Regions from separate parts of the Paenisporosarcina sp. FSL H8-0542 genome, predicted to be linked through region 1. Evidence: riboswitches for the same ligand, from Rfam matches in the RefSeq annotation. Region 1 holds a riboswitch; each other region holds the start of a gene.

Region 1 (10,153 bases):
CAGTCCATCTTTGTCAGTAATCAGCAATGCTTCGAGTCTTTTTCCTTTTGCCATTGCCTCTTTAAAAAGTTCTTCCGCTTCAAAAATCGACATTTCTCGTGGGACGAAAAGATGATTTTCTTTCTTTTTTTCATGTTGAAGAGTGGATTCGATAGTCATTTCCCAGGAAATATCCTCTTTTTCGACATGGTTTGCAAGCCAGAAGGTAATTCCCACCGCAGTTAATAGGCCTACAAAAACTTTACCTTCATATACGGGTATTTGGGTAAATTGTTTATCTCTTATCATGACTAAGGCATCAAGTAACGTGTCTTGCGCTTGGAGTGTGCTTACTTTTCGTGCAAACATTTCTCCTACGGTAACTGGTTTTGCCAGTGCTTCATCAATTGCTTCAAGAGCTTGTACAATTTCATCATGGGGTTCAGCAATGGCATACTCTGTTGAGGTTTGATGATGGACGATGGCATTTCGCAGTGTGGCATATTCTTTTAAATCCTCTTCAAATCGTCTGACAACGGCATTCTTCCGTTTCGAAAGCTCAACTAATTTATAAAATGACAGATGATCATTGGTGCCAATAATGTCTTTCATCGAATGTTCAATGCGATGAAAAGCCGTCAAAAAGCGATTGGAATTCCGAATTGATTGCTCGGCCTGTTGTGTTTTATCCATTTTGCATTCCTCCCGTTCGCAACTCTTTCTACATAGTTTGCTTATTTTCCTGTCGTTCTATTACAATTACTGTAAGAAGAGGTGTTGAAATTGGAAAACCTATTAAATTGTCCTTATTGCAATCCGCAAAAGGATTCTAAACAGCGTATTGTGTTTGAAAATGAATATTGCCAGTACTTACAACATCCCAATCACCAAACCATTTTAGAAGGCAGTGGACTAATCGTTCCAAAAATCCATCGACAAACGGTTTTTGATTTAACACAGGAAGAATGGAACGCTACATATGAATTGATGCAACAAGTGAAGTCCTATGCGGACGAGAACTACTCACCAGACGGATACACACTAGGCTGGAATGTTGGAGACGCTTCAAACCAATCGATTCCGCATGCGCATTTTCATATTTTGCCTCGTTTTGCAGACGAACCTTATGCTGGAAAAGGCATTCGTGCATGGTTCAAATCGGAAGAAAATCGCAGACCCGGAAAATAACATGTATATCGGAATTTTCTCGAATGGTCAGGATGGAAATTAATAAATGGTCAAAATCCCCTTCGAGTCAGAAACCACTTCACACTCGACAAAAACGTTACACGACTGACAAAATACAAAACCTATTTTATTAAAATACATATTTCACTCCTGTATGAGCAACCTAAGCTGAAAACAAAAATCAGGTGAAACAGGAGGTAAAAGTTTGTATATGAAATCTATATTATTAGTCGTTTTGGCTATGTTTATGCTTGCTGGTTGTGGAACGGATAAAGGTACTTCCATCGGTACTCAACAGGGACCAAGTGATCAAGATAAAGACTTCGTACCTGGAGAGAATAAAACAGATGGTGAAGAACCAACGATGGACAAATCAGATATACCAGATGCTGATGGTGCAGCTGACGATAACGACCAAAAATAAGCCTACAAAAAAATCCCTCTCCATATTAATTTGGAGAGGGATAACTTTTACACTTTTGTTTTTGATGCGTTGCGTTTTGACATCCATACACCAAACATCATCAACGCGATAATAGCCACAATCGTGATCACCATGCTCCACCAGAAATCGCCTGAGTCTGGTGAACCTGTCAACCACTCCGTTGCATAAATAGACAGCTTCCAAGGTGATATGGTCCAGTAAGCTCCAAGTAAAGAGTCTGCAATTTGAACAAGTAAGACCAGTAATAATGATACACCTGCAGCACCACCTGTAGGTAACCACGCACTCATAGCCAAAACGATTGTCACAACAAATAAAATCCATACACTATAAGTGCCTGCAAAAGCTAAGAAATCAACTGCTTCGATTTTGCCGAATAACAACCCTGTGTAATACCAGCTCGTCAACAATCCTAGCCATACGCTCACTAGCGCAATTAAGCCTACAACTTTCCATTTGCTCAAAAAGTAATTTATATAAGAAATCGGTCGTACGTAAATAAGCGTTCCTGTTCCATTTTTACGCTCGCGAGAAATGGTACCCATGAATGCCAATACTAATACGAGCATGCCGATGAATTGGTATTGCCCCATTGTCGCCATGATGACTTGAGCGGGCGTGAAATCCGGCATTGGGAAGACGGAGCCTTCAGGCATATTCCCTACTGCGTCGAGTATTTGCGGCAAATAATAACTTGTCAGCGGCTCGGACAATCCGAAGAAAATAAAGACTAGAGGTACCCATAAAAATTTATAGTTGCGTGTATTTTCACGCCACTCTTTTTGAAAAAGTACGATTAATTCCCTCATGCCTTCCCCGCCACCTTCATAAAGATTTCTTCTAAGTTCGCTGTTTGTCGCTCCGCTTTCTGGACATCCAGTCCACTTTCCGCCAACGACTTCAACACTTCCGCCATTGTCGGCAATCCTTGAGTAATGTGAATGGTACCGCAAGTGCCTTCCACTTGTACTTTCCATGGAGCACTTTCTGAATAAATGAGGGCATCTTCTGCTCGGCCAAATTCCAAGCGGTATCTTGGTTGATCATATTTTGCACGCACATCGCCAATCGAACCTTGTTCGACCAATTGTCCTTTTCGTAAAAACAACAATTGATCCGTCATTTCTTCCGCATCATTTAAAATGTGTGTCGAGTACAAAATGGTCATGTCTTGTTGCAAGCTTTTTAATAGATTCATAATCTCGCGTCTTCCAACGGGATCCAGCGCAGATACGGGTTCATCCAATAATAAGAGCTTTGGTTTATGAACAATGGCCTGTGCTAATCCAAGACGTTGTTTCATTCCGCCGGAGAAAGTGCCCGTTTTTTTCCGTAGTGCGTCTCCAAGTCCTACGAACTCCAGTGTTTTTTGTGCTTCAAGCTTGGCAGACCGTGAGTCCATCCCACTTAATTTCGCCGCCATTTCAGTAAATTCCAGTGCTGTCAGCCACGAAAAGAATTGTGGATATTGAGGCAGGAAACCAATATGTTTTCTTACGTCCGCATGTTTTTCCCCATTCAGTGAAATGGTACCGGATGTTGGTTGTAATAACCCACCAAGCATGGATAAAGTCGTCGTTTTACCGGCTCCATTTGGTCCGATTAATGCCGTAGATGTGCCTTCTCCCAGCGCAAAAGTCACATCATTTACAGCTCGCTCTGAGCCGTATATTTTCATTAAATGATTAGCTTCTAAGATTGTCGTCATGCTTGTTTTCTCCCTGCAATAAAGTATGTAATAGGTCCAAAAATACTAATGAAAATAATAACCAGTACCCAGACCCATTTAGGTCCGTTTGTTTGATGTATTTTTGCTAAATCGATAAGTGCAACTACCAGTAAAATAAATTGAATGATAAATATCGGTGTGATAATACCCCAAGGCACCCCTTGTAATTCCTCCATTTTCTCCCACTCCTCTTTATTGCAATGTTAAAACGAACACGATACTTCCTATTAGTAATAGTAAGGAAATCCAACTGGTTTTGTGACCGAAATTGATGGTCCAGCCAATCCCAAAACGTTTTTCCACCATTATGCTCGGATCGTTCTTATTCACATAAAACATTCCAAATTTCCAGTATCGATCGTCATCTTGATCGATTACCCCTTCTAGACTTTCATCCGGGTGTGATACGGTTATTCTGGTGCCACTTTGCCCTACTTTAATGGCGTAAAATAGAACGGAACCTAAAATAATGACCAAGAAAGAGATGGTGGAAGCAAGAGTTACTGAAGTTGACATGGTTTCAGGAAAAATAATGGTCAGTTGTAAGTACCCCATCAACAACGTCACCGTGATGGTCACGACAAACAATAACCAACTTGTATATTTACGGAACGCGAGTTGTTGTTCTCGGGAACGTTTTTTATTTCGTACCTGAATCTTTGCACCCGATTGCTTCATAGCCCCATTGAAAAACAGCAACATGCCTTGAAGCACGAGTGTCAGGAATGGCAACGAACTGACTGAAAGCCAACTTTTTTCCGTAAATGCATCCGCTTCCCCATTCGGACCCCAGTGCGTCGGAAGCTGGTCAGGTAACAAATCATATTGGGTTAATCCATAAACACTTAGACCGAATGTCAAAAGCATGGGCAAGATAAAATACATGTTGGGCAACAGCTTCAGTTGCTCACGAAACTGCAGGTCTACCACTTTCCGCTCAACTTGACCCGCTGTCCATTTTTCATCTTTCTTCCAGTTAGCTAATGCAATATGATTTTTTGCATATAGCCCCATCGGCAGAACCAATGCACCTATTTGTGCGGCTAATCCCCAAAATACAATTTGTTGCTCCTGTGGACGGACGATTAACACCCCGCCAATGAATAGGACCAGAACAACCACACCACATAGCAAAACCAATTGTGTGTAGCGATTTTTCATCTTCATAAGACGCGGGTCTTTTAAGTGCGTATCCGGGATATACACGCCAAACGCTTCACTTTCCTTCAGAAACTTCGGTAAAAAGGCTTGAATGGCAATGTTGAACATTAATAGGACGATAAAAATGATTGCTGACATTACTTAACCTCCTTCAAATCCAAAATAATTTCTTTCACCAGTAACTCAATGTCCTCTTGAGACAACTGAAGACAAAGTGCTTCTGCTATGATTGGGCGTAATTCTTTACTCAGTCGTTGGCGATCGGAAGCTGATGCTTTCCGTACACCTTTTTCATGAATGAATACACCTTTCTTCGGTACAATCTGAATAAATTCCTTCTCTTCCAAGTAGTGATAAGCTTTATTTACCGTATGCATGTTCATGCCGAGATCAGCTGCAAATGAGCGTACAGATGGCAAAGAATCTCCAGGTTTCAAAGACCCCTTTGCTACCCCTTCAATAATTTGCTGAGCCAATTGCAAGTAAATCGGTACGGTCGATTCCGGTTCAATCTCAATAAACATATGCGACCTCCCTTTGTTCTATTCTTAGTAGAACAGTCTTGTTATATACAATATAGAACAGAATTTGCTGATTGGCAAGTATTGATATTCACTTTATTTACAATCCTTTTTTCATGCGTTACAATGAAGCCGTTCTTGAATATATAAAACTGCATACGAATTTGCACTAGGGGTGCTATAGTTTGGCTGAGATGAGAGCATTTGCTCCGATCCCTTAACACTCGATCCAGGTAATACTGGCGTGAGGAAGTGCGGTGACCTTTGCCCAACTTTTTTTCTTTTTGCGCAAACCAGCTGCATTCCACGTCGAATGCAGCTTTTTTATGTTCAATAATAGGTGCCTGGCACTAAAAAAGGAGGAAAAAGAGATGTCGAATGAGTTTAGTTGTGGGATTAGTCCAATCGTTGGTTTACGGTTTTCGATTCACCCGATGGCGGACAATTTTATTAAAATTATTAAAGGGGCTTTGCGTGAAGCAGATACCTCAAATGTATGGATGCATACCGACGACGTCAGTACGGTGATGCGTGGGAAGCAAGTGCATGTATTCGATACAGCGAGAGCCATCGTATTGTATGCAGCAAAAACGGGTGCCCATGTCGCCTTTAACGGAACCTTTTCGATTGGCTGCCCAGGTGATTCTGCAGGCGATGTTTATCTGGAAAAAGATGATGTTCTGTTAAACCATCCTCAAATTAGCGAAATCAAACAATATGTATCATCACAATTTGCTCTGTATCCGATGAATAACCCCGATTATATGTCGGTTATTTATCAGGAAGTGGCACGCGCAAAAGAATATGGTGTGTTCAATGATTCCATGCATTATGCAAGTGGACTTCATGGGGATATTCACGATGTGTTTGCATTCCTTGAAGATTCTTTTACACACGCTCGATCGGAACAACATAAACATTTGGTCATGACTGTTAACATGAGCATCAACAGCCCTTCTCACAAAGGAGATGAGTAATATGTTGAAGTCCTGGAAACTGAAAGAAGTTGTGTTGCTATCCGTTTTTGCAGTTGTCTTTGCCGTCGTTTATTTGCTGTTTGTTCAAGTAGGAAACATTTGGGCTGGAGTGATTGGACCTATTGCATACGAGTGGATCTTTGGGATTTGGTTTATTGTGTCGATCATTTGTGCATACATCATCCGCAAACCGGGTGCCGCTCTTTTGTCTGAAACCATGGCAGCGACTATTGAAGTGATGATCGGTAATGCGGTGGGACCACGTTTGATTTTATCTGGACTAGTCCAGGGGCTTGGTGCAGAAGCTGCGTTTGCCGCGACAGGTTACAAACGCTATGACTGGTGGGTGCTTTGTTTAGCGGGGATTGGTTCTGCAGTCTTCAGTTTTGCCTATGGCTTCTTTGTATCTGGTTACGCAGCGCTTGACCCTTCACTGCTTCTCTTGATGTTCACACTTCGAGTGATGAGTGGTGCCATCATCGCTGGTTTAGGAGGAAAGTATGTATCCGATGGTTTACTGGCAACAGGGGCTCTCCGTGGATATTCGATTTCTCGCAATACATCAAAGAAACACAAGCTGAAGGGTGAGTCCATTGGGTAAAGCTTTCACGAATGAATCACCAAGTGGCATCTCACAAGTAGTTGACTTCAGAGGAGTCACGTTTCAATTTCCAGACGATGACTCGCCAGTTTTTACAAACATTTCATTTTCGATAGATGCTGGCGAACGTGTCGTCTTATATGGTCCGAGTGGCTGCGGGAAAAGTAGTTTACTGTATTTAATGAACCGTTTGTACCCTGCCAATTGTGACGGAGAGCTAAGTGGTTCGGTTATCCTCTTTAATAAAGACACCAGTAGTTATGTCGCTGGGGAAATTAATCGGAGAATCGCTACCGTCTTCCAAGATCCGGATACACAATTTTGTATGCCTACAGTTGAACAAGAAATGGCTTTTACGTTAGAAAATCTGCACGTCAATCGGGCAGAAATGGAACAGCGAATCACATCAACACTTACCCTAACCGGTCTTTCTGAAATCCGGCATGCAATGATTCAAACGCTTTCCGGAGGAATGAAACAACGACTTGCAACCGCTTGTGCATTGTTAATAGAACCGCAAGTGCTGTTGCTCGACGAGCCGCTTGCTCATTTAGACCCTCTGACCGCACAACAATATGTGGAGTGGTTGGATGCATTGCAATTATCCAATGGCTTCACGATCGTGGCTGTTGAACACCGTCTCGATTTGTGGGGTTCATTTTTCGACCGTGCCCTTCTCGTCACATCATCCGTGAATTTCCCTGTCGAAAAGCATCCGACGAGATTTCCAATTCGTTTTCCTTCACGTACTTCGACTATTCAAGAAGGTATAACGTTGGAAGCAAGAAATGTCAGTGTGAACATCAATGAAAAACATTTATTACATGACGTTTCCCTCCGTTTGCAAAGAGGTGAAATCGCCGTCCTTGCAGGTCCGAATGGCAGTGGAAAATCCACTTTCCTGAAAACCATATGTGGTATTTTGAAAAAATCGGCAGGGTACATCGAAAGTGGAAACACGTTTCCGGGGTACGTTCCACAATCGCCAGAGCATTTATTTGTTACTCAACAAGTAGGACAGGAGATTTCCTTTTCAAATTACTCTAGCACTGATGAAATTGAGGATATTATGCAACGGTTACGACTAGCTGAAATTCACGATGCCCACCCTTTTGCAATCAGTCATGGACAAAAACGACGTGTGGCAATTGGAGCTCTGCTAGCAGATAAGCGACCGGTTCTATTATTAGATGAACCTACATCTGGACAGGATTCAGATGCTCTTATCGAATTGTTTCACTTACTCGATGCTCGTGCCAAAGAAGGGTTCAGCGTATTGATTGTGACGCATGATATGGCGTTTGCTGAAGCCATCGCAGACACCGTTTTCTTATTAAATAACGGTGAATTAACGGGGCGTTATGAAATTGACCAATTGTGGCAGCAATCCGAATTATTAAAACGTCACCAATTACTTTCACCGATTGGAGTGGGTTCATATGTCTAGTCGTACTTGGTTACATGAAATGAATCCTGCTTTGAAGTTTATGTTAGTTATTATCTCTATGTTGACTTTGGCGTGGTTTTTCAATCCATGGACGCCTTTTCTATTATTTATCGGTGTTATTTTTGTTCAAATATCGTTCAGTCGAGTAAATTGGAAAGTTTGGATTTTATTCATGATTCCAATAGGCTTTACTGCCCTCGGATATTTATGGACGACAGTGCTCTTTGCGGCTGATACAAGTGGTGACGTCATTTGGGCATGGCATGGATTTGAAGTGACGGATAAACAGTGGCATACAGCGTTATCATTGGCGTTTCGTGTTTTCGCTTTATCCTCACTGTCTTTGTTGTTTGCATTAACAACAGATCCAGTTAAATTTGTGATGAGTTTAATGCAACAATTAAGGCTGTCTCCAAAACTTGCATACGGTGTGATGGTTGGATATCAGTTTTTGCCTGTCGTGAAGGATGAGTTCATTCAGATTCGACATGCACATCGATTGCGAGGAATTGGTCAGGAAAAACATGCTTGGCAACGCCTCTTAAGCATGAAAAGGCTATTGATTCCACTGCTTGCGAGCGCTGTTCGTCGAGCGGAACGGACGGCATTCGCCATGGAAGCAAGAGGCTTTACAGGTGAGCGGCGTTCCGTTTATTACGAACCACTCACCATCGCTGGCCGTGATTGGTTACTTGCCATCATTATAATCAGTATATTGATAGGCAGTAGTGTCACTGGCTTCCTTTTGAGCTGAACCAAAAAATCGCCCTTTGACAAACGTTGTCATGGGCGATTTTCTATTATATTTGCAATTCACTGAGTCGCGGCATTGCAGTCAAAGCACCAGCTTTTGTAGCAGCTAGGGCTCCAAGATGATTGGCAAAAGCAGTACATTCAATAAGGGATTCCATCGTTGTCGGCAAACCATTGAGATGGACATAGCGTAATACGCCTGCCATAAAGGCATCTCCAGCTCCGGTCGTATCTACAGGTACCACCGGTTCTACCGGAACATGCTGGAGTTCTCCATTCAAAACGGCATAAGTCCCTTCCGCACCGGCTGTTATTAAAATGATAGGGATATTCAGCTTGGCAATTGCTGAAAGTCCTTCTTCCATGGTAGTCGTTTCAGTTAAGAACGTTAACTCTTCTTCCGTGAACTTCAACAAATCTGCGTCTTTGAAAAATGAAGAGATTGTTTCGCGGCACTCGGTTTCACTATTCCAGCGTAGCGGGCGGATATTGGCATCAAAAGACAATAAAGCTCCGTGCTTTTTCGCGTATTCTACTGCTTTGCGGGATGTCTCCAATGCCTTCGGTTGAAACAATGTACCAGAACATAAATTTAAAACAGATGCTTTTTCAAATGCCTCTTCTTTCAAATCCTCAGCTCCGACTTGAATATGTGGTGCATCGTCAATATATTGATGAAAAATGCGATCATGGTCTTCCGTTAAATGCACATACACTCCACTCACCCGTTTTTCAGGTTCTACTTTGGCAAAGTCCATGATGACTTCTTCAACTTCAAGTTCACCTCGTACAAACTCAGACGTTGCATCATCACCTGTAATGGTAATAAACGCTGAAGGTACGCCAAGCCTAGCAACACCTACTGCTACATTAACGGTAGCCCCTCCCAAAAACATTGAAAATGATGTATTCGTTGAATCGGTTGCAATATAGTCTACAAAAGCATCCCCGTAAGTGAGGACGTGCGATTTATGTGATTGAGTCATCATCCATCCTCCTTCTATTTAGTAGCATTAGATTACCATGAACGGCGTTGTAGAGGGAACATGTACATTTTGGTATAGTTGAAGGAAGGAGTTGAGTTTCATGACCATACATATTCGAAAAGCAAGACCTGAAGATGCTGAAATAGCCGTTCCACTCATCATCGATGCGATTGGCGACATTGCCGAGCAAATGACTGGCGAAAAGGATGCCGAAGCAGTGACAGAACAGTTAATCCACTTATTTCAACAAGAAGACAATCGACATTCCTATTTAAATACGGTAATTGCCGAACAACAAGATGGGATTACTGGAGTGATGGTTCTATATTCAGGAACCGACGCCATTGAAATGGATGCGAATTTAGT
Region 2 (10,153 bases), 590 kb from region 1:
CTCAATTATTCGAACTAGAAGGCATCGATTACAGGGGCAAGGACGATAGAGAGATGGCCCAGTACACTGATTATTATCATGATGCTTTGATTTATTGTATTGATACCGACGAGGAAGCTTGGAGGGCTGGGAAAGTCACTCGCTGTGAAGAAACCATTCAATTAAGAGATGGCTCAAGCAAAACGTTCGATGCATTCAAAGTGCCCATTTTCAATCCTGATGGTTCGAGAAAAGGGCTGGTCGTAATCGGGAGAGATATTACCGCATTAAAAGAAACGGAAAGTATGTTGAGACAGTCAGAAAAAATGTCTGTTATTGGTGAACTGGCTGCAGGCATTGCTCACGAAATACGTAACCCTTTGACCACTATTAAAGGTTTTTTGCAAATGGGGAAAGATAAGGCCATTAATCTTGAGCCTCATACCGAGATGTTGATTGATGAAATAGACCGAATTAATACCATCGTTAACGAACTATTGATTGTTTCAAGACCATCGGAAGTTATTTTTTCCAACAAAAACATAAATACAATTGTTAAAGAAGTCATTCAATTGTTATCGACAGAAGCATCGCTTCAAAACATTCAACTGAATTTAAATGAATTAGAAAACTTTGATACATATTGTAATGATAGTAAATTAAAACAGGTGTTTATCAATATTCTAAAAAATGCTATAGAATCTATATCCACTCAAGGTGAAGTCAATGTCACTTTATCCGAAAAAGATGAAAACTATTTTGCGATTAAATTTGAAGATAATGGGTGTGGGATTGAGGAAAGCCGTTTGAAACACATTGGTGAGCCATTCTATAGCGTAAAAGAAAAAGGTATTGGCTTAGGAATGACTGTTAGTTTTAGTATTATTGAATCTCATAAAGGAACTATTAATATATCAAGTGAAGTCGATAAAGGAACTAGCGTGGAAGTGTTGTTGCCTAAATCTAAATTTCAAGTTATTTCATAAATGAATTTGTCCCTCTGCATCCTAGCATCAATTAACCTTGTTCATAAATCGTTCGTCATTCATTATGCAAGTATAGTTACAAAAGCAAAAAGACACCTCCAATCTATATTACTGGAAGTGTCTTTTTACCATCTTATTATTTGATTCTTTCATTACCTTCGTAGATTTTCACATTCAAAGGTCCGGCTAGATATTCTGCAGCTCTACTTGAAAAGGAAGTGAAGTGATCACTTTTGTTGTGACTTTCGACAGCGTTCATATCTTGCCATACTTCGACCATCGTGTATAAGTTTTCTTTCTCTATATCTTTCATTAAGTCGTATGAAACATTTCCACTTTCAGCTCTAGAGGCTGTGATTAGTGGATGAATTTCTTCCAAAAATGCTTGTTCTTTTTCTACTTGCACTTGAAATTCAGCATGAATAATAAACATCGATTCAGTTCCTCTTTTCTGTTACTTGACTGTTAGCTTTATTTCCATTCTGTGATGGCATCCACAGGTAGACGGACAGACTGATACCCTTTATCTATCGCTTTTCCAATCGAAATTAGCATAACGGGATAGTAACGCTCTTTGTCCATACCAAAAGCTTCAGCAATTTGGTCCTTTTCATAACCACCGATTGGATTCGTGTCATAGCCGTGAGCTCTTGCTGCGAGCATCAGTTGCATGGATACTAAACCAGCATCAATTAAGTTCATTTCCTTCAATTGTTCCGGTGACATGGTTGAAACCAATCCTTTGATAGCTGGTAGCTGTGCATCTCTGACTTCAGCTGGCATCAGACCTTGTTCCACTGCCTTACCGTAAATGTCGTCAGCATAGTCGATGCTGTTCATATCTGCAAATACGGCAATCATTGCAGCAGATGTTGCCACTTGGTTTTGATTGAATTTGGCCAGGGGAGCCAATGTCGCTTTACCTTCTGGGCTATCGATGACAACAAAACGCCAAGGTTGAAGATTAACGGATGAAGGGGCAAGCGTGGCAGTTGTTAGTATTTCAGTCATTTCCAGTCTTGTTATTTTCACAGTTGGATCATAATTCCGGATGGAACGACGTCCTGTTACGATTTCATTAAAGTCATTAATAAGTGTATGGTTCATTTTTCATTCTCCTTTATATTTATACTAGTTTGTCGTATTGCGACTACTCATTTGGATTAATGTTTTTGACGTTGTCTTGTATCCGTGTCAGCATGTCCAAAAGTAAAGAGCGTTCCTCTGCATTGAATCCAGTTAAAACCTTCGAAATGAATTGCTGTTTCTCTTCTTGGTAAGCAACAATTCTTTCACGACCTTCATCCGTCAGACGAACAAACGTAAATCGATTATCTGCGGGATTCTTACGTCGTGTGACCATTCCCTTTTCTTCCAATTGCTTTAAGTGCCTCGTTACAGCTGCATGATCTATATTCACTTCTTTTTGAAGCTCCGTCTGACTGATTTCATCCACTTCAAACAACTTGTTCAACAAATCCAATCGGGATTGACTGATGCCTGTACAGCGCTCAAACTTCGGGCTTGTTTGCTTATTTATCTCATATAATCGATAGACAATTTTTCCTTCATCTGAACATGAGTTGGACATAAAACCACCCCTTCAATGTTTGACGGGTCAACAATTGACCCATCAACTACTATAATACGATGCATTATTAAAATCAACTAATTGAATCGTTTAATAACTCTTCTTCTTGAAAACTGCAATTATATCCAGTGATTTTTAAGGTTATAAGCAAGAAAAACCCCCATTCATTCAAAGAATAAAAGGAAGGTTTTCAACTATTTTGAAAGCAGGTTGTTAATCGAAACTCACAGATATTAATACTAACGATTTGAAGTTTGAAAGCTTCTTCCATGAATTGGCGGTGTCCAAGATTTCAGAAATTGCTCGGTTCGACTCCGTCCTCTTTCAATCAGAGCCTCCCTCTTTTCTTTACTAAGATCAAAATCTGTAGTGTTAACATCATCTACTGGTATGAAGATAATATCTTTCTCATGTTTCCTGGAGATGTACCTTTCATCATGTGCATTTTGCATCGTTGAAAAAAGCGCTTCGAATAAATTGAGTCCATTGTTGATTTTATTTCCTTTCGATTCGTGGTGGCCACGACTGATTTTCAAACCAAGAACGGGTCGTTCCCTATTTCCATCTTTATCATCGAATAACCACAAAGGAAAGTTACTCAACACTCCCCCATCAACAAAAATTGTCTCCCCATTCTTGACTTTCAAAGTGGCTGGTTCAAAGAAAAAAGGGATGCCACAACTCATACGTAAAGCACGGGCAATGGGGAAGGTATCTGCTGATAGCCCATAACTTGCCAAGTCATCTGGAAAAACAATTATTTTGCCATTCGTCAAATCTGAAGCCACGAGCTTCAATGTACCTTCCGGTAAATCACCAAAAGAATATACCCCTTTTGCCGCCAATTTTTCCATGAACCAGTTTTCCAGTGCATTGCCTTGGTACAGCCCCATGTGCCAATACAGGAAAATCCATTTCATAATTGGTAATGGAACGATTGATTTTCGTGTATCGAGTAGGGTTTTGAAATCTAAATCATCCAGCATCTCTTCTATTTCCTTACCAGTGTATCCAGCAGCAATAAAGCAGGCAAGAATAGCCCCTGCACTTGTTCCCGCTACTCGTTGAAAGCGATATCCCTTTTCCTCCATTACTTGATATGCACCAACTAATGCAAAATTTTTCAAGCCTCCTCCAGAAAACACCCCATCTATTAACATGTTTACGCTCCTTTTTTCAAGTCGTTGTCTTACACTGTAATAAGAAAGAACGCAAATTAGAACTTAATTCGACAATGACTTTGTTGAGCAAATCGTATTAAAAGAAGTGAAAAGCCTTCCCTGCAAAAGTTGGGAAGGCTTCATTCATGTCTTCATTTGATGTATTGGGGCAACTTTTCGAGCTATAGGGGCAACTCTTCATGTTATAGGGGCAACTTTCCCCGTTATTGGGGCAACTAACCAATTATCTCCTAATTCCATCTTTGCTTAATATCAAGGAAACTGTTGCATGACGGTCCTGACATTGACAAATCGCTGAAATGATCGCCACACCGTCGGCACCAGCCTGCAGCGGTTCGTGTGCATTTTCAGGTGTGATTCCTCCAATAGCAACGATTGGGAAATCGGGAAGTAACCCTCGGGCTTGTCGCAAGAATGTTAGACCTGCTGGAGCCTTTGCATCAGATTTCGACCTTGTTTCATATATCGGACCAATCCCAACATAATCCGCATCACCTTTGATGGCACCTTCTAGCTCTTGTTGGGTATGTACGGAAACTCCCACGATTCGTCCCGTGAACTTTTCTCTTATTTCCGTAAGGGCGATGTCATCCTGCCCTACATGCACCCCATCTGCATGCAATTTTATCGCTAATTCCACATCGTCATTGATAATGAATGGTACCTTGTAAGATTTGCATATTTCCTGACATTGCCGAGCAAACCCTTCCAGTTCATCCCCTTTCAACGCCCCATCACCTTTTTCCCTCAACTGAAACATCGTTACTCCAGCCTCCAACGCATCCTTTAAAACAACCAAGGGATCTTCCACACAATTGGGTGTACCCATTATGAGGTATACTGCCAAATCTTTACGGTTCAATGATGGTCACCTCACAAATTGCTTTTAATTGCTTATAAGCGAAATGGTTGGTCGGTCCATGTCCATGGCCGATACCAAGAGGATTCTCGAGAGCCAGCTGGACAAATTTTTTCGCTTCGATCAAAGCTTCCTTCAAAGGAATTCCTTGTCCCAAAAATGCAGTCAATGCGGCAGAAAACGTACAGCCCGTTCCATGTGTATGCTTGGTGTTGATACGAGGGGTAACCATTTTGAAGCTAGTCCCATCGGCCATAAATACTGTATCTGTTGCCGTATCTCGTTCTTCTAGATGACCGCCCTTCATGACCACGCAATTGACACCCATTCCCAAAATCACTTTAGCTGCTCTTTGCATATCCGACTCCGATTGGATTGCCAAACCAGCCAGTACCTCGGCTTCTGGAATATTTGGGGTCAATACTGTTGCAAGTGGCAAAAGGTTAGTCTGTAAAGCTTCCACGGCTTGATTCTGTAAAAGATTTGCGCCTCCTTTGGCAATCATCACGGGATCGACGACAAGCTGTACATTTTTTTCTCGCAAATTATTTGCTACTTCTTCAATGATTTCTGTTGAAAAGAGCATGCCTGTTTTGACTGCTTGGATGGGCATATCCTTAAAGACAACATCTATTTGTTGTGCCACGAAATCGGGTGATGCTGGAAAGATCCCTTCTACACCCAGTGTGTTTTGAGCAGTCAGCGCTGTAATCGCAGACGTACCAAATACGCCAAGTTCCTGAAATGTTTTCAAATCGGCTTGTATACCGGCTCCGCCCCCACTATCCGAGCCTGCTATCGTCATGACAATGTTCATTTTCCTTCACCTTTGGAAAAGAGATGCAAAGCATTTAGTACTTCAGTCTGGAAAGAACCAAGAAGTTGTGCCTGAGACGATGCTTGCTCGGATATTTGTTTATAAGCTTGAAGGAGATTGCGTAAGTTTAGGAGGACCTCTCCATCCAAACTTAAAGCCGCCGTGCAAATTGCACTCAACAAACACCCAGTACCGGTTACCGCTGTCATTCGTTCATGCCCGCCAGTTATCCAAAATTCTTTGTTTCCATCGGTAATATAATCCGAAGCACCAGTCACAGCTACGATACAATTCCAATCCTTTGCTACTTGCTTGGCAACGTCCGCGATGTCCATGTCACCTTCTCCACTGTCTACTCCTTTTGACTGCCACGAAACACCTGCGATTGCAGCCAGTTCACCTGCATTACATCTGATTAAATTAAACCGAACTTGTTCCAGCAAATCCCTCACTGCCTGTTTGCGAAATGATGTAGCTCCTACGCCTACTGGATCCAAAACAACTGGTGTACCAAGTTCATTCGCTTTTTTACCAGCCAGAAGCATCGCTTCTTTCGTTCGTGTATTGATTGTGCCGATATTAATTAATAGGGCCGAGGAAATGGCAACCATTTCTTCTACTTCTGATATTTCATCCGCCATGACCGGTGACGCACCGATTGCTAGCAACCCATTCGCGGTAAAGTTCGCCACGACATAGTTTGTCATGCAGTGAACGAGAGGCTTTTTTTGACGTATTTGTTTAATAGGCATAGACTTTCACCTCGTTTTCCCAGTTCTCAAGTGTCCAAGGCATTTCCCAGAATTTCCACTCGTAATAGCAGCTCTTAGCAAAATGACCTTTCAGCACATTTCTCTTATTCGGATTTGCCTCTGCATATCGATTCATCATTTGCATTTGCTGCTCGATTTTTTCTTTGTAACCTGGTGCACTATATATGGCAATCCAATCTTCATAAGCTTTGACACCTGGTTTAGCGTCTTTATACTTCTCCCCGATTTCCTGATAGAGCCATGGACAAGGGAACATGGCGGCAAACGCTTCTGCCACATCCCCGTTATGAGCTGCATTGTACATATGCGATACGTAGTTGTAGGCAGCCGGAGCAGGTTCAAAGTGTGCTTCCATTTCCTCCGTAATACCGAGCTCTTTGAAAACAGTTCGGTGCAACTCAAGCTCGGCTTCATTGATGTAGCGAGCAGATTCTAAAAAGAATGCTATGTCTTCATTCGTTTCAGCCTTCGTGGCGGCAATCGCCAGCACTTTTGTGTAGTGCTTTAAATAATAGGCGTCCTGCATCATGTAATACGCAAATTTCTCAAGTGGCAATGTCCCGTCCACCAGTCCCATTACAAAGGGATGATCAAAACTGCCTTGCCAATAAAGATCCGTTTCTTTTCGTACTTCTTCACAAAATGTCATTACTAGTCCTCCTTCTTTGGATGGACGCAAGTGCAAAAAACGCCCTTTTGCGTATGACAAAAGAGCGTTTCTGATGAAACATTGCTCCCTACGTCAGTGTTAACTGTCAGGTTCCAAGGGTCAGGTTTTAACCTTCTCAACTAAAAAGTCCCCCCGCAATTAAAATATTGAATTAGAAACAAAAAAGCCCTCCATAATGGAGAGCTACAGTACAAAACAAAAGCGTTAAACCGCTATGTACTTTGCTCCCTACGTTCGTCTTAACGAACAGGTTCAAAGGGTCAGGTTTTAACCTTCTCAACGCCAATGCGTCCCCCCGCAACTATTTTAATTACTTACATACTAGCACACTATCAGGAAATCTCAAGAATCGTGGTGAGTAATTTCAGTTTCCATCATGAATGAAAAAACCCTTCAACTCCTTCAAAGAACTCATTTCATCATCGTTTACAATTTTTTTCTGAACGAAAAACACCATTTATCATAATCCATTCTGTCTTCATAGAACCTATGAGCATCGGTTCTTTGGATTCCCGATTCCAGCGCTACATATTCGGCACCATTTTCTTTTGCCCACTCATGTATGAACTCCAACAATGTTTCTCCATATCCAAGCGAACGTTTAGAGTCGTCCGTAACTAAATCATAAATATAAACGTGACGGCCGCTATAAAAATTTGTTCTCAAGCTCACGCCTGCCAAAGCTACGATTTGATTTTGAGCAAATAAGGCAAAAAGTCGATATCCGTCTTGTGTCATTTGTCCGAGCAAATCATGAAAAGACTCTATCGTCAAATCCAATCTTAACTGTTTCATTAGTGGAAATGCACGTTCGAATTGTTCTGGTTTGGTTAGTTCTAAGATTTTATAGGTTGAATCATCCATCGTCATTCCTCCGTCAAAATTAGTTTCCGTCACATGTCCCATGTAACTCAAAAGTCTTCATCTATTTAACAGCTTCTCCTGTTTTTAGTTTTTCCTTTATGATTTGAACAATCGTATGTACTGGGACGTTCTCCGTGTTGATGTAATCCCCAAAATCATGTTCTTTATATGCTTTCAGGCATTTCGATGTTTGTTGGAAACACCAATTTCCTTCTTCCTCCCCACGTTCCCTAAGTCTATTGAAAATAGTTTCCTGATTTGCTGTTAAACAAAAATGGGTTGTTTGTTCATCAATCTTCTTAAATCCATCAAATATGTAATTAAAATATTCTACTTTCCGAATAGTCATTGGAACAATTAAGTTCACTTTATACTGTGCGATTAAGTGCTCAGCAACGGTAACGGTTAATTTTTTCCAAAGCTCCAAATCCTGAAAATCTCCTGTTTTTGCTTCAAGAGCCATAACATCTACTGGGAGAATTTTGACTAACAAAGTACCTATTTGTTCCGGATCAAAAATCATACTATTTTCGATTTCTTTCTGTAGTTCATTGGAAACAGTGGTCTTCCCCACTCCAAATGCTCCATTTATCATGATAATCATTCGTCCACCAGTCCTTTTCCTTTAGTTTCATCCTTCTACAAGCATTAAATATTTCTTAAGTTGTTGATTGTATTCGACAAGTAGGTATCAACTGTTAATATCACAGGAATAAATTGCACACTTATTTTCAACAGCTCACCCCTTGGAATTTTAGTCGTACATAATTAATTATTGTTACATTTTACCATTCTTTCATTGTTGAATTAAATAACGAAAACAAAAAAACACCGCAAATGCGGTGCAATTAGTGAGTGATTATGGGTTGTCATGCTCAATTGGAGTAAGGGCTTTGGTTTCGTCCAGATAAATGAAAGCGTCGTAGCGACTTCCCATTTTTGAAGGTACATAATTCCCGTAAGCTTCGAACTCAGGATTATAAACCACGCCAATTGCCCGATGACCAATCCATTCATCAAACAGGTGGCGATTGTCATCATCAAAAATCAATAACTTATTAAATTCACCAGCTGCATGCATAGCGTATTCCCATGATTTTTTCATAGCTGGTGGCACGACCATCATTTCATATGGGTTTGCCCACTGGTCAGCTGCGATCACTGTTCCCTTGTATGTGCCAAACCCGACAGCGAAGACATTTTCTTTTCTGTTCTGTAGACGGAGAATCTGTCCCACGTTCACCATGCCAGCCGCTTCCATATCCGTTGCGGAAGCATCCCCGATATGAGTGTTGTGTTCCCAAATGATGATTTTTGCATTATTTCCATGATAATCCATGACTTCGTTTATCACTTCAACCATATGCTCATCACGGACATTCCAGGAGATGTCATCACTACGAACCATAGCCCGGTAATATTCTTCAGCGTTTTGTGCAACCATTGCATTGATTTTCAAGTTCAAATCGGCTTCCTGTACATCATTATAGTTATCTTCATGAACGCGTATAGACTTTAGTAGCTTAGTCACTTCATCGATACATGCTTCCGATATATTTACCGAAGACATGGCATACGTTTCAGGATGTCGATTAAAAGGTTCAAAGCACGCGAACGCTTTCCTTGCCAGCTCCAGATCCTCACTTTCCGGATCCGTCTTGCTTAAATAAGTGATTACTTCGTCCAATGATTCCCACAAACTGTAGACATCAATTCCGTAAAAACCTACGTTTTGGCCACCTCCACTTTTGGTATTGTGTCTCTTGAGCCATGTGATAAAGTCAGCAATTTCCTCATTAGCCCACATCCATGTTGGCCAACGGTTGAACGCCTTTAACACATCTTTTACATCTTCTTTTTCTTCTAAATACCCTTTAATATAACGATTAACTTGTTGGCTAGATGGCCAATCACCTTCAACAGCAATAACCGTGAATCCTTTTTCCTCAATCAACCTTTTTGACAGTTCAGCACGAATCGAATAAAACTCTGAAGTACCATGGCTTGCTTCTCCCAATAGAACGATTTTCGCTTCGCCGATTGCTTCTATAATAGGTGTAAGATCATCTTGTGTTTCAAAAGGAATAGCATATTTTTTAATGGATTGCTCTAGGGAATTCATTGAAACACTCCTTTTTCAGTTGAGTTTACGTCTTCTCTTCTGTTATCTATTATTGCTCATTAACTTACTATATCTATCATTCTAAATTCCCCTGTTTTCCAACCTTTATTCTTAAAAAATCATTTAATTGAAAAAAGGATATAAATGGCATGCAACAAATTCATGAAATGGGAAAAGATAAAAAATTGAATGGAGAATATATTTTAAGGGGCGGGTATAACATGGCCATGGAATGGTTTAACCGAGTAACTGCAGAGCTGCAAGATCATCTGAATTCGCTTTGCGATGAATACGATAAAGTCGGTCAAATG
Region 3 (10,153 bases), 910 kb from region 1:
CCGTCTAAAATCTTTGGAGTTGTTCTACGCAAAACCAATGCCACAATGGGGTGGAGATTTATCTTCTCTTAACTTCGATGAAATTACGTATTACGTAAAACCATCAGAAGCGACTCAAACTTCATGGGATGAAGTGCCGGAAGAAATTAAACGTACGTTTGATAAACTAGGTATTCCTGAAGCAGAGCAAAAGTATTTAGCGGGTGTATCTGCTCAATACGAATCAGAAGTGGTTTACCACAACATGAAACAAGAACTAGAAGATATGGGTATCGTCTTTAAAGATACTGGTTCTGCTCTACGTGAAAACGAAGAATTGTTCAAAAAACATTGGGGTACAGTCATTCCAAACTCGGATAACAAGTTTGCTGCATTGAACTCGGCTGTATGGTCAGGTGGATCGTTCATCTATGTGCCACCTGGTATCAAAGTTGAAACGCCTCTACAAGCTTATTTCCGAATTAACTCAGAAAACATGGGACAATTCGAACGTACACTTATTATTGTTGATGAAGGTGCACACGTACATTATGTAGAAGGCTGTACAGCTCCTGTTTATACGACAAATTCACTTCATAGTGCGGTTGTAGAAATCATCATCAAAAAAGATGCATATTGCCGTTACACGACAATCCAAAACTGGGCGAACAATGTGTATAACCTAGTAACGAAGCGTGCAGTTTGTGAAGCAAACGCTACGATGGAATGGATTGACGGAAATATCGGTTCTAAATTAACAATGAAATACCCTGCTGTCATCTTAAAAGGTGAAGGTGCACGTGGTATGACATTATCTATTGCATTAGCTGGTAAAGGTCAACATCAGGATGCAGGTGCGAAAATGATTCACTTGGCTCCAAACACGTCTTCGACAATTGTTTCTAAATCAATTTCGAAACAAGGCGGAAAAGTGACTTATCGCGGCGTTGTACGATTCGGTCCTAAAGCGTCAGGTGCCCGTTCAAATATCGAGTGTGATACATTGATCATGGATAACCTGTCGACATCAGATACGATTCCATACAACGAAATCCTAAACGACAATGTATCTTTGGAACATGAAGCGAAAGTTTCAAAAGTATCTGAAGAGCAATTGTTCTACTTGATGAGCCGCGGCATTTCACAGGAAGAAGCAACTGAAATGATCGTTATGGGCTTCATTGAACCGTTTACAAAAGAATTACCGATGGAATATGCGGTTGAGATGAACCGTTTGATTAAGTTCGAAATGGAAGGCAGTATCGGGTAATAAACGAATCGTGTATTGCTCACTTTTTGAGTGATTCGTCTACTATTCTGTATGATAATAGTGAAAATTTTCATGAACGATAAAAGCTGTAGACACATTACAAGTGTCTACAGTTTTTTTTTGTAGGTTATCTTCACGGGTGGCGTGATTTATTGATTATGGAACTTCTTTGAAATGGAAATTTGATTTTGTTATGCTTATTATAGGTACGATAATGTATGTCGTAGTGAAATTTGAATACAAAAAGGGTGAGAAGCTCGTGAAATATGATGTAATATTATTTGATTTGGATGACACGTTATTAGACTTCAGTGAGACGGAGAAAAATGCTTTTAATAATTCATTTACAGCATTTGGTTTGCCGAATGGTTTAACAGATTACAGAGCCAGCTATAATGTGATCAGTAAAGGTCTATGGTCTGACTTGGAGCAAGGACATATTTCACTTTCTGAACTTAAAGTAGAAAGGTTTAAGCGCTTATTTATGCAGCATCAACTGACATTAAGCGCGGAAGACTTTGGTCAATCCTATTTAGATAACCTAGGGCAAGAAGTACATTTGATCGATGGTGTCCAGGAAATGCTCAATAATCTTTCTAATTGTAGGCTTGCTGTATTAACGAATGGGTTTCAAGAAGTTCAACATTCAAGAATAGCAATTTCATGCATGAAGGATACTTTTGAAGCCATCATTTCTTCTGAGGAAACCGGCTATCAAAAGCCACAAGCGGAAATTTTCGAATATGCTTTTGAAAAACTGGGTATTTCTACTAAAGGAAATGTGTTAATGGTAGGGGATTCCCTTACATCAGATATTCAAGGTGGCAACAATTTTGGAATCGATACTTGCTGGTTTAATCCACATGGAAAAGAAAATGTATCGGCAATTAAGCCAACCTATGAAATTAGCGAGTTTATAGAATTAGTACAAATCGTGAAGGATAAGGTTTTGATAGAATAAAAAAATGACAGTGTTGGTCATCTCTACTTTGGTGTCTTTACATTGAAAACAATATTGTTCATTATAGTTTGCTAAAAGGAAAAAGGGTATCCCGAGTGCTTATGGGATACCCTTTTTCCTTTTAATTGATTCATTGATTCAACATAGCTTGAAAAGCAGAAGTGGATTTCAAAGAATTAAGCCGTCTTTCATTGAGATAATGTGGTCTGCATATGAAAGCATTTCTTCATCGTGGGTCACCATTAACGTGGTAATATTCAACGTTTTAGTTAATTCTCTGATTAACGTCATCACATCTTTCGATCTTTTCGAATCTAAACTCGCAGTGGGCTCATCCGCAAAAAGCATTTTAGGTTTGTGGATGATTGCGCGTGCAATTGCCACCCGTTGTTTTTCCCCACCTGACAATGAAGCAGGGTAGGAATCCTTACGGTGTTCCATATCAACCAATTTAAGTATTTGTGCAACTTCCTCTTTTTGTTTCTTTTTTTTCATCTTTGTTTCCGAAACGTCGAGCATCAGCATAAGTTGTTCTTCTACAGTGAGAAAAGGAACAAGATGAGAGGATTGAAAGACAAATCCGAACTCACTTGCCCGGATTTTTCGAATTTGCTCCTGACTCATCTTAGACAAATCTTTCCCATCGAATAGAACCTGACCATGCGTTGCGCGTTGAAGACCGGCGGCTATTGTAAGTATCGTACTTTTCCCAGAACCAGATGCTCCTACTAAAGCTGTTATTTCCCCTTGTTGAAGAGAAAGATTGATTCCTTTTAATACTTGCTCTTCTACTTCCCCGTTTTTAAACGTTTTTTTGACATCATCAATTGTGAATACAGTCATATTAAACCTCTCCTTGTTGAATCGCTTGTAGTGGCTCGACTTTTTTAATTTGGATACCCGATAGCGTAGCGCCAATAAATCCGATGAACACGAATATGAGTGATAATTGAACCGTTGTTTGAATGGTTAAACTAAAAGGCATTCCTTCAGGTGCAATCATTGTGAAAGCTTGGCTCAATGCAACTGACAATGTTAGTGCAATTGCGGTAATAAATAGCATCTGCGACCACATCATCCCAAATAATTGACTTGTTTTAACCCCAAGCGCTTTCAAAATCCCGTATAATCCAATTTTTTGAACGTTCATCATGTAGAAGAATATCGCGAACAACATCCCGCTGATGACGACTAAAAACCATACAATCATATTGAGCGACATCTGTTCTGCGCTATAACTTGGAATCGTATTGAGAAATTCTTTATTTGAAAATGATTGTAATCCGTCAATTGCTTGTTCCTTATCATTTCCAGGTACAAATACCAATTGCATATCTTCCACACCGTAGATTTCTTTGTAGTTTTCCATATTGATATAAGCAACAGGTGCGTGGCTATATTTCTTTTGATCGACAAAGCCTTTTACTTTAAACTCACCGCTAAACTGATTGTTTGTTATGGTATCCCCGACATTTATGCCGTCTTCTTCTAATGAACGATCTAATATGATTTCTCCTTCTCCAACTTTTTCAAATAACTTCGAATCAGTTGAAGTAACAAAGGCAACGCTATGTTGTTTGTCGTCTGCATCGTTCACAAAGCCCATCTGAATTGAAAGTGCCGCTGCATCCTTCTGGTTATTTATTGCTTTGTCTTGTAATTTTTCATCTATTTTCGAAAGATTATAGGTTTCATTTGCTTCTTCATTCATATAGAATTGACCATTCGGCAGATCTTTTATTAAAGCCGCATTATCTTGAGATAAACCATTCGATAATCCAGAAATGATAAACGTTAAAAAACTAACAAGAAATATAATTGATCCTAAAATGATAAATTTTGCTTTACTCTTCCTAATTTCCTTCCATGCAATATTCATCTTTTACGCCTCCGTTTTTTTATGATAACTAGAGTATATTCGTGTTAAGTGAACGGAATATGAACTGAAGATTACATCGTAAAACGACTGTCGAATACTTTTTCTTTTCGGGATACAGAGGGATTTATCTGGATCGTTACTGTGGTGACTTGTGCATGTATACTCAAAAACTGGCTATCATGTTTACGTAGAAAAATGCATTACATTTATCTTTGGATTGATAAGTAATTAATTCGTGTTATGATGTTCATGTACAACTGAATAGTAACATCTTCCACTAGGGGGACCTTGCAATTGATAAATGGAAATCATTTATTCATTAAATAAAGGTTGAGATTAAAGTAATGCTTTAAGACCCTTAGAACCTGATCTGGTTTATACCAGCGTAGGGAAGTGGAGTTGCGGAGCAGTATGTTTTTTTACTATTTTTCCAATACAACCACTTTCTTATGTTTGTTAAGAGAGTGGTTTTTTATTTGCTCTAAATTTGGCGGAAGTGATTCGATTCAGTTGAGCAAAACTTTTTTGGAGGTTGTTTTATGACATTTTCAAAGCTTTTAAGAGAAGAATCAGATCACATTTGGGAAGCAAGCTTTCATCATCCGTTCGTTACAGGAATTGGGGATGGGACATTGTCTTTAGAGTGTTTCCGTTATTACGTTATGCAGGATGCATATTACTTGTCCCACTTTGCAAAGGTTCAAGCTTTGGGTGCAGCTAGAGCTAATGATTTTGAAACAACGAGTAAAATGGCAGCTCATGCACAAGCCACATATGAAGCGGAATTATCGCTGCATAAGAATTTTTCACGTCGACTCGGAATAACAGAAGAAGAACAAGCAAGTTTCAAGCCTTCGCCTACTGCGTATGCTTACACATCCCATTTGTATCGTGCAGCATATCACGGACATTTAGGCGATATTATCGCAGCCATTTTACCTTGTTATTGGCTTTATTTTGAAATAGGCGAGAGACTTCAGTCGTGTACTCCTGAAGAACCGATTTACCAAGAATGGATTGCAGCATATGGTGGTGAATGGTTTAGATCGAAAGTCGAGGAACAAATTAATAGACTAGACAAGCTTGCTGAAACAGTAACTGCTGAGGACCGCGAACGGATGAAAGAACATTTTATCATTAGTAGCCAATACGAATATTCATTTTGGGAGATGGCCCATACATTAGAAAAATGGCCAGCTCAAAAAGAAGTAGTAAGTTTCACGTAGTAAATTGTAGCTGGCGTAGGGAAGAGGAAATGTTAGTTATGTTTTATGCATATCACAACAAACCACTCTAAGCGCCAGTGTGGTTTTTCTACACCGATAAGAGAGTGGAAGTTTTCGGAGGTCAGTAGCTTGCACCATTGTGGATGCAAACTGTGTTTTTCTAATTTAATTTACATTAGTTTATAAGGCAATCAACTTTAGGCTTTTCGAAAGGGGATTAAGAGTATGGATCATGCAAAACTACATGTTATATCAACTGGAAGACAGAAGCCAGAGCAATTAGCAGAAATAGCTGGGGCGATCCATCCATATATCGATGCCATCCATATTCGAGAGAAGTCGAAAACAGCCATAGAAATCTATAGATTAGTGAGTTTATTAACGGGCAATAAAGTCCCATTATCTAAAATAATTATCAATGATCGACTAGATGTGGCCTATGTGTCAAAGGTTGGAGGAGTTCAACTCGCCTATCATTCTATACCAGCTGATATTGTGAAAATACAGTTTCCAAGTTTAAGAGTTGGTTGTTCGGTTCATTCAATTGATGAGGCTCATATTGCGCAAGAACAAGGTGCAGATTATGTGATTTTCGGACATGTTTTCCCCACACAATCAAAGCCGGGATTAGTTTCAAAGGGTTTAGAGCAATTAGCCACCGTCTCTCATTCAGTTACTATTCCCGTATTTGCAATAGGCGGTATAAAACCGCTAAATGTTCGGGAAGTAATCGAAGCTGGGGCAAGTGGTATTGCTGTGATGTCAGGAATATTAGAAGCTGATAATCCGTTAGAAGCAGCAAAGGAATATTATCAAAAGCTAACGTCTTTCAATTGACTTAATAATTATCCAGGGAAAAAGGGGGGATTTGATGAAATATCAGTATGACGCAATCGTGGTGGGCGGTGGAGTTATTGGGGGAGCCATCGCTTATAATCTTGCCAAAAGAGGGATTAAGGTACTTTTGTTAGAAAAAGATCGACTTGCGAGCAAATCTTCTGGAGCCGCTGCTGGAATGTTGGCCGCTCAAGCAGAATTGGATGGAGTGGGACCACTTTTTCAATTAGCCAGAAAAAGCAGAGCGATGTTTTCAAGATTAGCAGATGAAATAAAAGGGACCAGTGGAATAGATATTGAACTCATAAATAAAGGCATGCTAAAGGTTGCCATTAATGAACAGGAACAACAGGAATATATGAGACTCATTGGAATCCAGAGACAAAGTGGAGATCAAGCTGATTGGCTTACAGCTGAAGAGGTAAGAGAAAAAGAGCCTGCATTATCACAAGATATTATTGGAGCAATGCTTCTTGATAAAGATGGGCATGTAGAAGCCCCCCAGTTAACTTTAGGGTTATTAAAGTCTGCAGCAGTACTTGGTGTGGTAATAAAGGAATACGTGGATGTTTATGACTTTCAGTTCACGAAAGAGCGAGTTACAGGTGTTGTGACGAGTGAAGGTGATTTTACCAGTGAAAATGTCATAGTGGCAGGTGGGGCTTGGAGTAAGAAGTTACTTTCAAAAACAGGGATACAGTTAGAAACCCATCCCGTAAAAGGTGAATGTTTTTCTATCGTAACACATCGTCCATTGCTAACTAGTACGATATTTTCGCATGGTTGCTACCTCGTCCCCAAAAAAGGTGGAAGAATAATCGTGGGTGCTACCGTTAAACCAAGAACTTTTAACCCAAAAGTTACGATAGAGGGGATATCCTTTCTGATGGAAAATGCTAAAAAATTGATGCCGTCCATTTTGGAAGCAGAATTGGAGCAGACCTGGGCTGGAATTCGACCACAAACCGCTGACGGGTACCCGTACTTGGGAGAACATCCTGTATATAAAGGGTTATTCATCGCAACAGGACATTTTAGAAATGGAATATTACTTTCTCCAATAACTGGTGAGATTATCTCCGACTTGGTTGAAGGAAAGTCCACATCGGAAAATTTGGCACCTTTTCGAGTAGATCGTTTGGTAAAACAATTAGTTTAAGTGTGGGGTGAAAGAATGAAATTAGTGATTAACGGAGACATAATAGAAGTCCCAAATACAGTGGAAACAATATCTAACCTGTTGCAGCATTTCGAATTAGAAAAGAAGGTTGTAATCGTTGAATGGAATAACACGATATTGGAAAAAGGATCGCATCAAGAAACCATACTAAGTGATGGGGATAAAGTTGAATTAGTACATTTTGTAGGAGGCGGATGACGATGTTGAAAATTGGATCATATGAATTCATGTCAAGATTACTATTAGGTACAGGGAAATATCCAGACTTTGATGTACAAAAGGAAGCAGTAGAAGTGTCAGGAACAGAGATATTAACGTTCTCTGTTCGTAGGATGAATGTATTCGAGCCAAGCCAACCTAATTTTTTAGAAAAGCTAGATCTTAATAAGTACATATTACTTCCAAATACAGCAGGTGCAAGTACAGCAGCAGAAGCGGTTCGTATTGCTAAATTAGCTAAAGCTTCAGGTCTTTGCGACATGATTAAGGTTGAAATAATTGGTTGCCAAAAAACATTATTACCGGACCCAATAGAAACATTAAAGGCATCAGAGGAACTGTTAAAAGAGGGATTTACGGTCCTACCATATACGTCTGACGATGTTCTCCTAGCTAAACGACTAGAAGAATTGGGGTGTCATGCCATTATGCCAGGTGCATCACCAATTGGTTCCGGCCAAGGGATTATTAATCCATTAAACCTCAGCTTTATTATTGAGCAAGCAAGTGTACCAGTTATTATCGATGCTGGAATAGGGACTCCATCTGACGCAGCCATTGCCATGGAATTAGGTGCGGATGGGGTGTTACTAAATACTGCAGTTTCAGGAGCAAATGACCCAGTGAAAATGGCGAAGGCAATGAAACTTGCGATTGAAGCGGGTCGACTAGGATTTGAAGCAGGACGGATTCCGAAAAAGCGTTATGCAACTGCGAGTAGCCCAACGGAAGGAATGAGTATGAGTTGAGTGAACGGTATTCACGACAAGAACTCTTCGTTCCAATTGGAGTAGAAGGACAATCAAAAATAGGGGAAAAACATGTGTTAGTAATTGGTGCGGGTGCACTTGGAACGGGAAGTGCAGAAGTGCTTGTGCGTGCAGGTGTTGGTAAGCTGACGATTGTTGATCGTGACTATGTGGAGTGGAGTAATCTCCAACGTCAGCAATTGTATACCGAAAATGATGCGAAGCAACGCATTCCAAAAGCAATTGCAGCGAGAGAACGTTTAGCGCACATAAATTCAGAGGTAGATATTGTTTCCCATGTAATGGATGTCTCTGTAGAGGAACTAGTAATGCTTGTTAAAGATGTGGATTTAATCATGGATGCAACTGATAATTTTGATATTCGGATGATAATTAATGACATTTCACAGAAGTATCAGATTCCCTGGATTTATGGGGCATGTGTTGGAAGCTATGGGATTGCATATACGATCCTACCAGGAGAAACCCCTTGTTTACATTGTTTGTTACAAACTGTGCCAATGGAGGGGGTTACTTGTGACACTGTCGGAATAATTAGCCCAGCTGTTCAAATGGTCGTCTCCTTTCAAGCAACAGAGGCATTAAAAATTTTAGTAGAAGATTATCAAGCTTTAAGAAAAAAGCTCGTTTCATTTGATTTATGGAAAAATCATCATGCAGCAATTAGCGTAGATAAGATGAAGAAAGAAAGTTGTTTATCTTGCGGTACACACCGTACGTATCCGCATTTAGCTTTTTCAAATCAAACAAAAACCGTCGCATTATGTGGAAGGGATACGGTTCAAATCCGACCACCTGAACCTATGGATAGAAATTTAGAGAGTTTGGCTAACGTCCTTTCGGGACAAGGAAGAAAGGTCTCACAAAATCCATACTTACTTTCTTTTTCAGTCGGTCATCACCGCCTTGTTATTTTTAAGGATGGCCGGGTATTAGTCCACGGAACAAAAGACATTGCCAAAGCTAGAACTTTATATCATCGCTACTTAGGCTGAGTTTTATTATTGAATGATATTAAGGGTTGTTAATCGAGTGCTTCCAACTGCTTGTCTACTGAACTTGCAGCATCATCAATAAATTTAGGCGCAATATTAATTTCCATAATATCATCACCTTTCCATACTTATTATTGTACCTAAATTTTACTAACGGGTGCTTTACTTCAATAAGGAGTAAGACCATTTCTTATTCAACTAACGGGGCAGCATTCCTGTTTGAAGGATTTGTGCCATCTTGAAAGAAAAAAAGCCCTCTAGTATGATGTGAGTGTCAACGACCATTGACCCATCAGCTAACTAGGAGGACTTCTCTATGCAGTTTAAATGCAATGAAAAAATTAATCAAGTGACTGAAAATACACTCGTTGTCGGTATGGATATTGCCAAGCGTGTTCATTATGCGTGCTTTGTCGATGAACGAGGGCGTGTGATTGAAAAATCCTTTGCAGTAAATCAATCAAAAGAAGGCTTTGAAAGTTTGTATGAAAAGATTCGTCAAACCATGAAGGAAGCTAAGAAAACAGACGTTATCGTTGGAATTGAGCCTACAGGCCACTATTGGATGAACTTGGCTTATTTCTTAGGTAACTATGGCATTCCACTCGTCATGGTAAATCCAATGCACGTCAAACGTTCGAAGGAACTGGACGATAATTTACAAACAAAGAACGACAAAAAAGATGCGTTGGTCATCGCACGCTTATTGAAGGATGGCCGTTTTAGTTATCCACGTTTGTTAAAAGAGGTAGAAGCTGAACTTCGTATCGGATCTACTCTCCGTTCAAAGTTAACGGAAGATTTAGCGAGTATTAAAAATCGAATCGTCCGTTGGCT

The links. Region 1 has a riboswitch for thiamine pyrophosphate ahead of MHH33_RS00620 (YkoF family thiamine/hydroxymethylpyrimidine-binding protein). Riboswitches for the same ligand answer to the same signal wherever they lie in the genome.
Region 2: another riboswitch for thiamine pyrophosphate. It lies ahead of tenA (thiaminase II); the one in region 1 lies ahead of MHH33_RS00620 (YkoF family thiamine/hydroxymethylpyrimidine-binding protein).
Region 3: another riboswitch for thiamine pyrophosphate. It lies ahead of tenA (thiaminase II); the one in region 1 lies ahead of MHH33_RS00620 (YkoF family thiamine/hydroxymethylpyrimidine-binding protein).

The regions. Positions count from the first base shown of each region.
Region 1 covers NZ_CP152050.1:116,168-126,320, reverse strand. Annotated here, with positions in the region: gene MHH33_RS00660 (CBS domain-containing protein) at 1-672, opposite strand, end outside; gene MHH33_RS00655 (HIT domain-containing protein) at 763-1,167, shown strand; gene MHH33_RS00650 (hypothetical protein) at 1,373-1,591, shown strand; gene MHH33_RS00645 (ABC transporter permease subunit) at 1,639-2,421, opposite strand; gene MHH33_RS00640 (ABC transporter ATP-binding protein) at 2,418-3,320, opposite strand; gene MHH33_RS00635 (PLD nuclease N-terminal domain-containing protein) at 3,317-3,517, opposite strand; gene MHH33_RS00630 (DUF5808 domain-containing protein) at 3,534-4,640, opposite strand; gene MHH33_RS00625 (GntR family transcriptional regulator) at 4,640-5,026, opposite strand; TPP riboswitch at 5,185-5,291, shown strand; gene MHH33_RS00620 (YkoF family thiamine/hydroxymethylpyrimidine-binding protein) at 5,395-6,000, shown strand; gene MHH33_RS00615 (ECF transporter S component) at 6,002-6,601, shown strand; gene MHH33_RS00610 (ATP-binding cassette domain-containing protein) at 6,594-8,048, shown strand; gene MHH33_RS00605 (energy-coupling factor transporter transmembrane component T) at 8,041-8,802, shown strand; gene MHH33_RS00600 (PfkB family carbohydrate kinase) at 8,849-9,787, opposite strand; gene MHH33_RS00595 (GNAT family N-acetyltransferase) at 9,888-10,153, shown strand, end outside.
Region 2 covers NZ_CP152050.1:709,732-719,884, reverse strand. Annotated here, with positions in the region: gene MHH33_RS03795 (ATP-binding protein) at 1-965, shown strand, start outside; gene MHH33_RS03790 (putative quinol monooxygenase) at 1,102-1,398, opposite strand; gene MHH33_RS03785 (nitroreductase family protein) at 1,437-2,072, opposite strand; gene MHH33_RS03780 (MarR family transcriptional regulator) at 2,116-2,556, opposite strand; gene MHH33_RS03775 (patatin-like phospholipase family protein) at 2,796-3,716, opposite strand; gene thiE (thiamine phosphate synthase) at 3,961-4,599, opposite strand; gene thiD (bifunctional hydroxymethylpyrimidine kinase/phosphomethylpyrimidine kinase) at 4,589-5,413, opposite strand; gene thiM (hydroxyethylthiazole kinase) at 5,410-6,165, opposite strand; gene tenA (thiaminase II) at 6,155-6,835, opposite strand; TPP riboswitch at 6,904-7,000, opposite strand; TPP riboswitch at 7,065-7,163, opposite strand; gene MHH33_RS03750 (GNAT family N-acetyltransferase) at 7,283-7,762, opposite strand; gene MHH33_RS03745 (AAA family ATPase) at 7,782-8,324, opposite strand; gene MHH33_RS03740 (erythromycin esterase family protein) at 8,580-9,842, opposite strand; gene MHH33_RS03735 (hypothetical protein) at 10,064-10,153, shown strand, end outside.
Region 3 covers NZ_CP152050.1:1,024,720-1,034,872, forward strand. Annotated here, with positions in the region: gene sufB (Fe-S cluster assembly protein SufB) at 1-1,249, shown strand, start outside; gene MHH33_RS05410 (YjjG family noncanonical pyrimidine nucleotidase) at 1,509-2,210, shown strand; gene MHH33_RS05415 (ABC transporter ATP-binding protein) at 2,379-3,053, opposite strand; gene MHH33_RS05420 (ABC transporter permease) at 3,055-4,089, opposite strand; TPP riboswitch at 4,359-4,498, shown strand; gene tenA (thiaminase II) at 4,629-5,315, shown strand; gene tenI (thiazole tautomerase TenI) at 5,541-6,152, shown strand; gene thiO (glycine oxidase ThiO) at 6,187-7,311, shown strand; gene thiS (sulfur carrier protein ThiS) at 7,327-7,530, shown strand; gene MHH33_RS05445 (thiazole synthase) at 7,533-8,300, shown strand; gene MHH33_RS05450 (thiazole biosynthesis adenylyltransferase ThiF) at 8,297-9,316, shown strand; gene MHH33_RS05455 (IS110 family transposase) at 9,633-10,153, shown strand, end outside.